Linked DNA regions of Desulfosarcina ovata subsp. ovata. The protein of the gene in region 1 interacts with the protein of each later gene in a pairwise test. Links are inferred from orthologs where the notes say so. Each region holds a gene or a part of one and is shown on either strand. Other genes may lie near its edges.

Region 1 (9,339 bases):
AATCGGCGACACTTTCGAACCGATTTCCAAGGACGAGAACGGCCGGGAGATTCACATATTAAAGCCGTCATATAAACAGACACACCTATCGACATATTTGACCGAACGGCCCGAACATGTGCTCGATGAGCTGGCCACCGAAAGCGAGAGTCCGTTCATTGGTGTGGATTATCGCAACAAACAGACGGGAGTTTTTATCGATAGGTTTTTTAGGGGCTGGACTTATGACGAATTGGCGGAAAAATATGATTGCACGCCGAATGTTGCACATAGTCACTATTGCAAAGCCGTAGCAAAATTGCGTCGTGGCATTGATTTTCTGGACTCGCAACAGCGGGCGCTGATGGCAGCCGAAAACATCAAGACGGCAATCCCCAAAGGTTTGAAGTGGGCGATCATGCACACAGTGCTGGGCATTGGCCGCCGACTGATCGCAGATCTTGAAGGCGTGAGAGTTGGATCCGTCGACCAGACCATCCGGCGGAATCTCGACCGCCTGGCAGCCGGCGAGATCGAACTATTTAATTTCTCCGACGAAGAACGGGAAGATGCAAAAAAACGTGTGAAAAAGTTCCGGGAATACACCAGTGCGCGCCAAAAAATCACCCACAGTAAGAAAAAGAAATCCAAAGCCGCCTGATACGTCGACGTCTTCAGATCGAAAAACTTACTTAAAGTAAGAATTCTTAATTAATACAATAGTTTATTGACTATTTAGCCAAATCGGTATAGGGTTTTTTGCATGCGATCGCAACCGACAAACTTCAAAAAACGATGGAGGTCACAGTCATGCAGAAAACAGTCGCCATTAACGATGCCGCCGAACAGATTCAACGAACCATCACCATGCTTGAAATCGTCAAAGAGGGCGTGTGGGGCGCCGACAGCCTGGACGAACGCGAAGCGTGGGCATACATCGCCAAAAATATGCTCGTCCAGGAGATTGACAATCTCAGTGTCACCATGGGGGACCTGAACGATGTCATCGGAAAAAGCCACCGAATCGATGACCGAGTGCGTCTGTCCACTGTGCGGTAAGCATCATCGGATCAGAATCTATTACACTGGCAGGGGCACGCCGCGTATATTTTGTGATTATTGCCGATGGCATCGCATTGTTTCACATGATGTGGATGATGAAGCTTATGTGGTTGCCCTTAATAAACTTGACGATGATGCCAGCCTGCGGTATGCGTAAAGTGTCGTGGTAAGTCCCATGGCCCGGTTTGACAGCCGGAAACACAAAGGCGCATGAGCGCCAGATTTCACAGTACGGCGCTATTTTTGTTTCTGTACTGTGATCAGAACGGCGGCGCATGTTCGGGGGTCGAAAGACCCGCCGGTTTCCTTTGTGACCGGTCTGTCAACCGGATGTGTGCCGCCATTTTTATTTGACAGTGAAGATGGCGGCCTCTTAACCATTCACAAAGGAGGCAAGCTCATGCAACACCACCACCTTTCCACCCGTTCCATCCGCCGTAACCATCGTCTATTTTTTTGGTCAATCATCGCACTGGCGACCTTTATTATAGGTCTGCAGATCGGGGTGGCCGTTGAAGCCGGAAACCAGCAGGAAATCGAGTCCAGCTACCAACGCCAGATTGACCGGCTCCATGATCAGATCGAGTACCTGACTGGCCAACCGGTCCCGGTCGTGACCGAGACCAAATACCAAGGTGCCGAGCTGCCCGGCGGGTTCTGGCTGTTGGGTTCTGGACTGGTGGCACTGATCGCCAGGAAAGGACCGAACTGATCCACAAGCCTGTAATCAATCAAAACGGCCACCCGGGAAACTGGATGGCCGTTTTTGTTTCTTCATTCATTATGAATCGGGGCGGAAATGGTTGGTCCCCACATTAGTCCCCACAAAATATTTTTGATTACATGTCATATTCACCCTTCTTGAACCAAAATCATCATGACGAAAATTCCATACAACCAAAAACCGTACATTGGCACCTGGATCATTTTATCCAGTCTTTCGGGGGCGTATTTCAATAAGTGTGTGGGGAAACTAATAAAAATGTGGGGACCAGTGTGGGGACCAAGAAAAAGGGGTTAGCGCTGAAACTCGCTAACCCCTTGATTTTCTTGGTAGCGGGGGCTGGATTCGAACCAACGACCTTCGGGTTATGAGCCCGACGAGCTACCAGACTGCTCCACCCCGCATCAATTTGTAAAAAAAGAATTTAAACGAAATTATCCCGATTGTCAACAGGCGATTCAAAATACTTTAAAAGCGGTGATTGCGATGGTTCCGGGTTTACCCGTCCACCCATGAACGGATCAGCTTGCGGATCGTCTCTCTCTCAGGACTGCACTCTGGGCAGCCGATCAGGACCTGCTTGTTGCGCCCGGTATGCCCGGAGACGATTTGCACAGCCGATTTGGGCACGGGCAGCAGGCTGGCCAAAAATGCACTGCAGGCCTTGTTGGCCGCATTGTCCACCGGCGGCGCAGTGATATTGAGCTTCAGGGCGTCGCCATGCAGGCCGGCGATCCGGTTTTTGGAAGATCGCGGCTGTACGCGGATCTTGAAGATCAGCCCGTCTGGTTTTTCCTGGATGATGAAAGTCATGGTTGGTGATTTGTGAACCCTACCCCTCTGCCCTTTTAATCATTTCCCGGATAAAATCCGGCGGGCGCACCACCTTCCCCTGGCCGTTGACAAAAGCGTGGCGGGTGTATCCCGTGGTATGGGTCACGCTGCCGTCTTCGCTGGTGATGGTGTAGTCGAACTGCATGCCGGCGCGAAAGGCCGTGTTCAGCGTGGCCTCGATCACCAGAATGTCGTCGTAGCGGGCAGGTGTGAGATATTTGCAGTTGACCTCGGAGACCGGCAGCATCAGCCCCCGAGCTTCGATCTCCCGGTAGGGCAGCCCCAGGTGGCGGAACAGTTCGGTACGGCCCATCTCGAACCAGCGCAGGTAGTTGGCGTGGTAAACAATCCCCATGGTGTCGGTATCGCCATAGATCACCCGATAGGTGGTCCGGTGACAAATTCGATTCGATTCAGTACTCATGAAATTTCTGATTGGTCCAGTCGGTTCAGTTAATCTGATCGGTTCACTGCTCACCGTTCACACTTCGCGGTTTACCCCCTCACCAAGCGCCTTCCCAAATATCACCTTCAACTCGTCATAAGTGGTCGCCACCGGAAACTGTGGGTATTCGTCGATCACGTTCTGGGGCGGACGGAAGAGAATTCCCTGCTGCGCCTCCTTAAGCATATTGACGTCATTGTAGGAATCGCCCATGGCCAGCACCTCGTAGTTCAGGTTTTTGAAGGCCTGGACCACCTTGCGTTTGCCGTCGGGCTGCCGCAGGTTGTAGTCGGCGATGGCCCCGCCGGCATCAATGGTCAAGCCATGGCAGAGCAGCGTGGGCCAGCCGAGTTTCTCCATCATGGGGCGGGCGAATTCAACAAAAGTGTCCGAGACAACGATCACCTGGGTTCGCGCCCTGAGCCAGTCCAGGAACTCCCTGGCACCCGGCATGAGCTCCATGGTGGCAATGACGTCGGTGATGTCTTTCAGCTTGAGGCGGTTGGCCTCCAGAATGGAAAGGCGCCGCTTCATGAGCACGTCGTAATCGGAAATATCCCGGGTGGTCAGCCGAAGTTCTTCAATGCCCGTGCGTTCGGCCACATTGATCCAGATTTCCGGGATAAAGACGCCTTCCAGATCTGAACAGATGATGTGCATGGTCCCTCTTCTCAATCTCCGGCTTCCGGTTTTCGCCGGAAGGCCAAAATAATGGTCTTAGTCCTGCCCGTTCTGGTCTTCGATACGGATCAGCATGGGCGCGCCGACCATGACATCCAGGACGCTGATTTCAGCCAGGGCCTTGGAGACATCCGCCTCGCGGGCCTGGTGGGTAAGCATGACCACCGGCACCGAGCCGTTGGCTTTCCTGCCTTTCTGGTGAACCGACTTGAGGCTGATGGCATATTTCCCAAGAATACCGGAAATGGCCGCCAGCACGCCGGGCCGATCCAGGGCGTCGAAACGGAAGTAGTAATTGGTCACGATATCGTCCATGGACATGACGGGTATGGAACGGATCGTGTCCGCCTGAAAGCCCATGACCGGAATCCTGCCGGCCCCATCGGACGCCAGGTTTCTGGCGATGTCGGCCAGGTCCGAGACAATGGCGCTGGCCGTTGGCATCATGCCCGCCCCGTGACCGTACAGCAGGATCTCGTCCACGGCATCGGCCTTGATGCTGATGGCGTTGAGCGTGCTGTTGACATTGGAAAGCAGGTTGTCGAAGGGAATCATGGTCGGATGCACCCGCGCCTCCACCGACTCACCGTCGAACTTGGCGATGGCCAACAGTTTGATGCGATACCCGAACTGGGCGGCAAATTCGATATCCAGCGGCGTGATCCGGGAAATTCCCTCGATGAAAACATCATCAAAGTTGATTTTCATGCCGAACGCCAGGGCCGAAAGAATGGCCAGTTTATGGGCCGCGTCATATCCGCCCACATCCAGAGTGGGATCGGCTTCGGCATACCCCTTGGCCTGGGCCTCGGCCAGGGCGGTTTTAAAATCGACCCCCTCGTCGGTAATTTTTGAAAGGATGTAATTGCAGGTGCCGTTGAGAATTCCGGTCATACCGCTGATCCGGTTGCCCACCAGGGATTCCCGGACCGCCTTGATAATCGGCATGCAGCCGCCCACACTGGCCTCGTAGGCCAGATCCACGCGGCGGGCAGTGGCTGCCTCGATAATGGCATTGCCGTGCTTGGCCAGCAGCGCCTTGTTGGCCGTGACCACATGTTTGCCGCCGGCAATGGCGCCCATGATCAGTTTTTTGGCGATCCCCTCCCCGCCGATGGTCTCGACGACAATGTGGACATCCGGATCGGCGATGGCCGCCGCTGCATCGGGAATCATCACTCCCGGTGCAAGATCAAGACCGCGCGCCCGATCCATATCGATGTCGGCGACATACTTCAAATGCAGCGCGCATCCAATACGGTCCCGGATGATATCCCCGTTGTCCAGAAGCAGACGGGCCACCCCCGTTCCCACGGTACCGCATCCCAAAATGGCAACATTCACCTGTTTCATATCCGACTCGTTCCTGATACGCGTTGTTTTTGCTCACTAACATTATGGTTAATTTGGACTTTTCTTATGACCTGCCCCTGAAAGTCAATAGAAAAGGGGGCTTTTTGGGAAGGATCGCCGTATTTGGTTCGTTGGTGGGCACCCGTCACCGCTTACCCTTTCAACCGCCGGGCCAGGCGCCAGGCCATACCGGCCACCACCAGCACCCCGGCCAGAAGGATCGACCAGAGCACGATCCGCCTGGTGGGCAGCGGTTTGAGTTGCGGCTTCAGGCACTGGGGACCGCCGAGAACGAACGACCGGCCCTGGGGCTCCACCCAGCGCTCGATCCCCTGGCCCTGCTGGCGGCCAATGCCGTCGAAAAGCGCCGCCACATTGACAGTCAGCGGCTGTGCCAGGGTGTTGCCGAAGGCCAGGGTATAGGGTCCGTTGCCCCTGGCGATGAAATACAGATCATGGGGCCGGTAGCCCATGGACAGTTCGGGAACGGCATTGCCGATGGTGCTCTCACTATCATCCACCGCCAGCCGCCAATAGCGGTCCATGGAGATGACCACGGTTTTCGGTTCACTGGACAGGGCGGTGCCGTCCCTGTCAATCCGGTAGAACAATCCTTTGAACCGCCGGGTCCAGTCGTCATCAGGATCGGCACGGGACCAGAGGGTCGCTTCCGCCATGCTGTTGGCCTGGCTGAAAATGAGATTGATGCGGTCCACCGGAAACGCGCCGCCGGTTTGATACAGAAATTCGCCCGGGGTGCCCATGACCGGCGTGCCCTTGATTTTACGGTATGCGCGCACCGGTTGGCGGCCTTCCGGGGGTTTACGGCCCTCGACAGCGGTCAGGACCAGCGCCGGGCCGTCATCCAACTGGCGCAGTCGCAGGTAGCGCCGCTGGGACGACTTCAGCGGGATGGTGTTGTTCAGGAGGCGATGGCTGCCGTACTGGATATCGGAAACGGCCCAGCGAGGATGCACGGTCGTCCAGCGCACCAGATCGTCCCCGGCGTCCACGGCCAGAAGGCTCATCCGGTTGGCGCCGTCCGGTTTCCAGGTCAGGCGCAACCCGGCCAGGTTGCGGCCCGTCCGGTTCAGGTCGATGAGAAACTTTCGCGGCACGCCGGCCGCCCCGGTGCCGGAATCCTGGGGGTCGATCCGCACCACGGTGCCGTCCGCCCCGGTATGCACCTCGATGCCGTAGCCGCCGGCAACCGTAGCGGGCGTTTTTGGCAGGGGAAAAAACGGTAATGGCTGCCACGGGGATTCGGCCTCCCGGCTGCTGGCAAAACGGATCAGATGCGGCACCACCTCACCGGCCTGGTTGAACACACGCAGGTCGCCCAGATCGGTTCGAGAGGTATGCTCATACACCGTTTTCGGCAGGCTCAAGGCCGCCACCGGTGTTCCCACGGGCACCGTGATACGGATACCATAGGCAAAGTCATTGGGAGACAGCCCTGCCGCGCCAGCCAGCTCAGGCCAGACCAGCAGCAACGCCAACCACAGCCATCTTCTCATGGGGTATCTCCTTTCATATCTGACGGCGGCAAGGGTGTGAAAAAACCGATCACCAGCAACAGGGCGCCCACGGCCAGAAATGAGACGATCCGTGAGATGGTGCCCGAACCGGACAGGTCAACCACAAACAGTTTGCCGACCACAACGGCCAGCAAGGTGGCACCGGAAAACCAGAGCGCACGCTGTCTGAAGCGATTGGCGGCGATCATTCCGCCCAGGGCAACCAACCCCCAGAGTACGGCCACCGCCGCCTGGAACAGGCCCGAGCGAATCATGAGGTCCCAATCATAGGCCACGCCGGCCAAGTGGTGAACCGTACGGGCCACCACGGCGGTGAGCCAGAACAATCCGCCGATAGCCGGGACGCCCCACAACACGCCCGGCGGAAGGGACGCGGCCGGCAAAAGTGCCTTTTGGCGGACAATCCGAACCCAGTTGACCACCACCAGAAAAACGAAAAGCTGCACCAGGTCCATGGGGTTGAAGAGCGGCAGATATGGCAGGGGCCGGGGATCGCCATCCATGAAAAGGCCCCGAATCCCCCACGCCACCAGTCCGAATACCAAAAAGGCCGGCAGCCACCCCTGATAGGAAGCCGTCCAGGGCCGCAAAGGCCAGCCGGTCACCGTTCTCAGCCGTATGAGCAGGCCCACGGCCACTGCCGGCAGCGCGCCCCAGGCGGCAAACGCCCACACCGGAGCGCCATCGGCCATCCGGTCCAGCAGCCATGCGCATTCCCAACTGAGCAGAAAGACAACGAACAGCGCGCCGGTCACATGCCAGACGGCAGACACGCGGGCTGGCCAATCACGGTCCAGGGTGCGCAGCAGGTAACCATGCGTGCCAAGGGCCAGGGGCCAGACGGCCAGCCACCACCCCTGAAAAGGATGCCGGAAGTAGATGTGGCCGCTATTGGCCGCGGCGATCAGAATCATCGCGGGAAGCAGTCCCAATGCCGGCCAGCGCAGTCCCTTCCAGTCCAGGCGACGGTAGCATACCCCCATGGCCATGGTATTGATGCCCACAAAGGCCATGGCACCGGCCAGTTCGTGGCGCCGGGAAAGGCAGCGGTCGATTTCGTTCAGTCCCGTACCGAACCACCAGGCCAGCCCCCAGGCCAGCACGGGTGCGATGAGCACCCGTTCCGGCCGGTAAAGCCGGTCTTGAAAGCGTTCCAGCAGAAAGGCGCTGAGCAAACCGGCAAGGCCAATCATCATGCCGCCCATAAAGCGGTTGTTGAAGACCGCCAGGGTGCTTCCGCCAGCGTGGCTGCCCATCAGAAAAGCGATCCCCGCACCCACCTGAAGAAGAAGCCCGAACCCGCGCGCGGTCCAGCGCTTTTGGCGCAGCCCCACCCACACCAGGCCGGCGCCCTCCAGGCTCCAGGCCACGGCCGTCCAACTGCCGGACAGGGCCAGGGGAATGGCCAGGCTGCCAAAGATGACCCCCAGGGCCAAAAACGCCTCGACCAACGCGGCCAGGCCGTCCCCCCGGCGGCGCCACAATACCGTGGCCAGACCGGTGTAAATCAGTCCCATGGCAACGGCACTCAGGGCCAGCCCCAGGGAAAACTGCTTCACCAGCCCCACCTGCAGGCTGAACACCACCAGGGGCATGCCAAAAACCAGGGTTCCGTCCACATACCCTTTCAGCCGTGGCGGTTGCCGCAGGGCGAAAAGCACGGAAATGGCCAGGTAAAAGACAAAGAAAAGAATTAAAAACGGCTCGGTGGTGGCAAAATAGGGGCTCTGGTAATACTGCAGCCCCCAGGCCGCACCAATCCCAAAGGTGAATACGAAGCCCAACAGGTTCAACCAGCGCCAGGCCTTGAACCAGGCGATACCGAATATCCCGGCGTTGAGCAGGGCGTAGTAAGAGAAAAGCATGACGTGGCTGCCCGTTCCCGTGGAGAGCAGCACCGGTGACAGGAAGCCGCCGGCCGCCCCGATAACGGCCATGACGGCCGCGTCCTGGAGCACGGCCAGGATACCGGAAAAGACCACCAGTCCGACCATCACCAAAAAGGTAAGCGGCAACGGCACCAGGTGGAACAGCCGGGCGGCGGCAAACAGGGTCAGGTACATGACGCCGATGCCGCCCCCCTGCAGGCTGACGGCATAGCCGAAACGCTTTTGGCGCAGCCGCCAGCCCAGAACCAGCAGGCCGAGGCCGGCAGCAAAGGCCGCCGTGAGGCGAACCTCCAGGGGCACCAGGTTGCGCGCGGCCGCATATTTTACCAAAAAGGCAAAGCCGAAAAGCAATACCACTACGCCCACGCGCACCATCAGGTTGCCGCCGAGCAACCATTTCCGGATCGGCTCGAACGGATCCTTCGTTCGGACCGGCTCCGGTTGCCGGAATTCCGGCGTTGATGGCGCCGGCCGGGCATCAGCCATGGCCTCCTCGGACAGTTCCAGTTCCAGGGACGGCAGTTCGGCGGAAGGCGTCTCAGGCAAGGGCGACGGTTCGGAAACCGGTACGGCCGACACGCCGGTTTCGGCAGGTTGCGGTGTCTGCCAATCGGTCGCGCCTGCGGCAGCAGCAGGTTGCCCGGCATTGGCAGCAGAAGGCCGGCCCACCCGTGCCTGAAGATCGGCAACGCGTTTTTCCAAATCCAGCAGCCGGCTGCGCTGACCGATCACTGCGGCGGCCAGCAGTCCGATCACCCCGCCCAGCAAAAAACCGCCCCGGCCATACAGGTAGACGCCGCCGGAAATGGCCCCGATGAGGCCCACAACGATATA
Region 2 (2,866 bases), 1.3 Mb from region 1 along the record:
CCAGAACCATGGATCACCGCAAGAAAAAAAACCGGAGGCGGGATCCGTACCCAACGGACGATCGCCCGCCGCCGAGGATCGACTTTCCGATCACAAAAAAGGAATCCCGGGTGTGCCTGAAATGGTTCGCACCCGGGATTCTTTCTATTTGATTGCGGCTGTTTTAAATTGAAATCGGTTGTGTCGGATCAATCGATGTAACGCTTGATCACCAGGCTGGCATTGGTTCCGCCGAATCCGAATGAGTTGGACATGGCATAGGTCAGGTCGGCCTTACGGGCAACCTTGGGCACGTAATCCAGGTCGCACTCGTCGTCGGGATTCTCCAGATTGATCGTGGGCGGGATGATCCCGTTCTTCAGGGTCAGCACGGTAAAGGCGGTTTCGATGCCGCCAGCGCCCCCAAGAAGGTGCCCGGTCATCGATTTGGTGGATGAAATGGGTACGTTCGGGGCAAAATCACCGAATACCTTTTTTATCGCCCGGGTTTCGTAAAGGTCGTTGAGTGGCGTGGATGTACCGTGGGCATTGATGTAATCGATCGCCTCACAGGAGATGCCGGCACTCTCAATGGCCGCCCGCATGCAACGGATCATGCCGTCTCCATCCGGACTGGGGGAGGTCATGTGGTAACCGTCGCCGCTTTGACCGTAACCCACCATTTCGGCAAGGATCGTGGCGCCCCGCGCCAGTGCGTGCTCCCGTTCTTCGATGACGATCATGCCGGCACCTTCGCCCACGATGAAGCCGTCGCGATCGCGATCGAACGGACGGGAGGCCTTTTGCGGATCGTCGTTGCGGGTGGAAAGCGCCTTCATGGCATTGAAGCCGGCGATGCAGGTGGGGGTGATCACGGATTCCACCCCGCCGGTAATCATCGCGTCGGCCTGCCCGCGACGGATGGTGTTGCAGGCATCGCCGACGGCATGGGAGCCCGCAGCACAGGCTGTTGCCACCGAAATGTTGGGTCCCTTGGCGCCTACGTGAATGGAGATCATTCCAGGCGCCATGTTACCGATCATCATGGGGATGAAAAACGGACTAACCCGTTTGGGCCCTTTTTCCTGAATGTTACGGGCCGTCTTCTCGAGAATTTCCAGACCACCCAATCCGCATCCGGTGATCACACCCACGCGGTGACTGTTGGTTTCATCGATGGTCAGACGGGCATCCTCCACGGCCATACGGGCGGCGGCCACGGCGTAGGCAATAAAGTTCTCCGTGCGTTTGGCCTCTTTTTTGGGGAGAAAATCTTCCGCATTGAAATCTTTTACTTCCCCTGCAATCTTGGTGGTGAAGGCGCTGGCGTCAAACCGAGTGATTTCACCGATGCCGGATCGGCCTTCACAAAGGGCCGACCAAGTCGTATCAACGCCAACCCCCAATGGGGTAATGAGTCCCAAGCCTGTAACAACAACCCGTCTGCTCAACGATTCCTTCCCTTCTGGAACAATGTAATAAAAATAATTCTAAATTTTTAATTCAAAATTGGTTTCAGTGGTTTTTGATGTAGTCGAAGGCGTCTTTGACGGTGACCATCTTTTCTGCGTCTTCATCGGAAATATCCACATCGAATTCTTCTTCCATGGACATGATCAACTCCACGAGATCCAGGCTGTCTGCACCAAGGTCATCAACAAAGGAGGCTTCGGGAACCACTTCGGCGATATCTACACTGAGTTTCTCGGCAATGATCTTTTTGACTTTATCTTCTGCGGACATGTTGTTCTCCTTTCAAACGGTCAAAATTAAGAATTATGGGATCCGGGCAGACAATGGTGATGAACCATGCCCGTTTTTCCGTAAGTCAATTTTAAAACTGGCGCTTACATATACATGCCGCCGCTGACATGGATGACCTGACCGGTGATGTAGTCGGCAGCCGGGGAGGCGAGAAACGCAACCGCAGCGGCGACATCCTCGGGCGTTCCGATGCGTGCCAACGGAATCTGGCTGATCATGGCCGCCTTGGCCTTGTCACCGAGATCCGAGGTCATATCGGTAGCGATGTAACCGGGGGCCACGGCGTTGACCGTAATGTTGCGGCTGGCCAACTCCTTGGCCACGGCTTTGGTCAGGCCGATAATGCCTGCCTTGGCGGCAACATAGTTGGCCTGGCCGGGGTTGCCGGCGGCACCCACCACCGAGGTGATGTTGATGATGCGGCCGTAGCGCTGCTTCATCATCGCCTTGCCGGCGGCTTTCATACAATTGAAGGCACCTTTCAGGTTGACATCCAACACCGCGTCCCAGTCGCTTTCCTTCATGCGCACCAACAGGCCGTCGCGGGTGATGCCGGCATTATTGACCAATACATCGATTCGCCCGGCTTCTTTAATAACCCCCCCCAGGTAGTCGGCGACGGCATCTGTCGAGGCCACGTCCACCTGATGGTAACAGGCCTTCCCCCCGGCTTCGCGAATCGCTTCGGCGGTGGCTTCGGCGGCATCGCTGTTGCTGCTGTAGTTGAAATAGACCACGGTTTCCGGTGCGCTCAATGCGGTGCAGATGGCCCGCCCGATGCCCCGGGACCCGCCGGTGACGACAACCACACGATCGGCGGTTTCGGTCATGACGCCCTCTCGAAAATGTGATCGGCGATGCGATCCATGTCATCAATGCTGCCGCGGCAACTGGCGTCGAGTGTCGCCAGTTCCAGTGACTGCAGAAATTCATCGGCCGCTGCGGCATCAATCGTTTGGCAACCCAGTATGATCAGGCGCGCTTTGTCGGCCACCAGGCGGGCGCAAGAGGCAGCGAAGACCCGTGCGGCAGCCATCGTGGGCCCGTCGGCGGGCGAGGCGGCCGAGCGGGCCATGGCGTCGCCGACTTCCACATGCGTCATCGTGTCGGCCAGGGCGAACAT

What was found.
Region 2: the proteins of GN112_RS26060 (region 1) and acpP interact in binary tests that used the Escherichia coli proteins (3 or more experiments, as listed by UniProt). The link is inferred for Desulfosarcina ovata subsp. ovata from one-to-one orthologs.

The regions. Positions count from the first base shown.
Region 1 is NZ_AP021879.1:5,941,435-5,950,773, reverse strand. What follows is about bases 1,311-4,066. They hold GN112_RS26060 (acyl-CoA thioesterase), read right to left. Parts: upstream 3,024-4,066; coding sequence 2,598-3,023; downstream 1,311-2,597. Other genes in these bases: GN112_RS26050 (homoserine dehydrogenase), read right to left, coding at 3,762-4,066; thrH (bifunctional phosphoserine phosphatase/homoserine phosphotransferase ThrH), read right to left, coding at 3,081-3,704; GN112_RS26065 (DUF167 domain-containing protein), read right to left, coding at 2,264-2,578; GN112_RS26075 (hypothetical protein), read left to right, coding at 1,442-1,753. Outside these bases: GN112_RS26085 (sigma-70 RNA polymerase sigma factor region 4 domain-containing protein), read left to right, coding at 1-640; GN112_RS26080 (hypothetical protein), read left to right, coding at 790-1,038; more of GN112_RS26050, read right to left, coding at 4,067-5,078; GN112_RS26045 (DUF3999 domain-containing protein), read right to left, coding at 5,231-6,595; GN112_RS26040 (DUF2339 domain-containing protein), read right to left, coding at 6,592-9,339.
Region 2 is NZ_AP021879.1:4,642,408-4,645,273, forward strand. Bases 109-2,780 are described here. They hold acpP (acyl carrier protein), read right to left. Parts: upstream 1,723-2,780; coding sequence 1,495-1,722; downstream 109-1,494. Other genes in these bases: fabF (beta-ketoacyl-ACP synthase II), read right to left, coding at 189-1,430; fabG (3-oxoacyl-[acyl-carrier-protein] reductase), read right to left, coding at 1,827-2,573; GN112_RS20565 (acyl-CoA dehydrogenase family protein), read right to left, coding at 2,570-2,780. Outside these bases: more of GN112_RS20565, read right to left, coding at 2,781-2,866. UniProt on the Escherichia coli protein: Carrier of the growing fatty acid chain in fatty acid biosynthesis.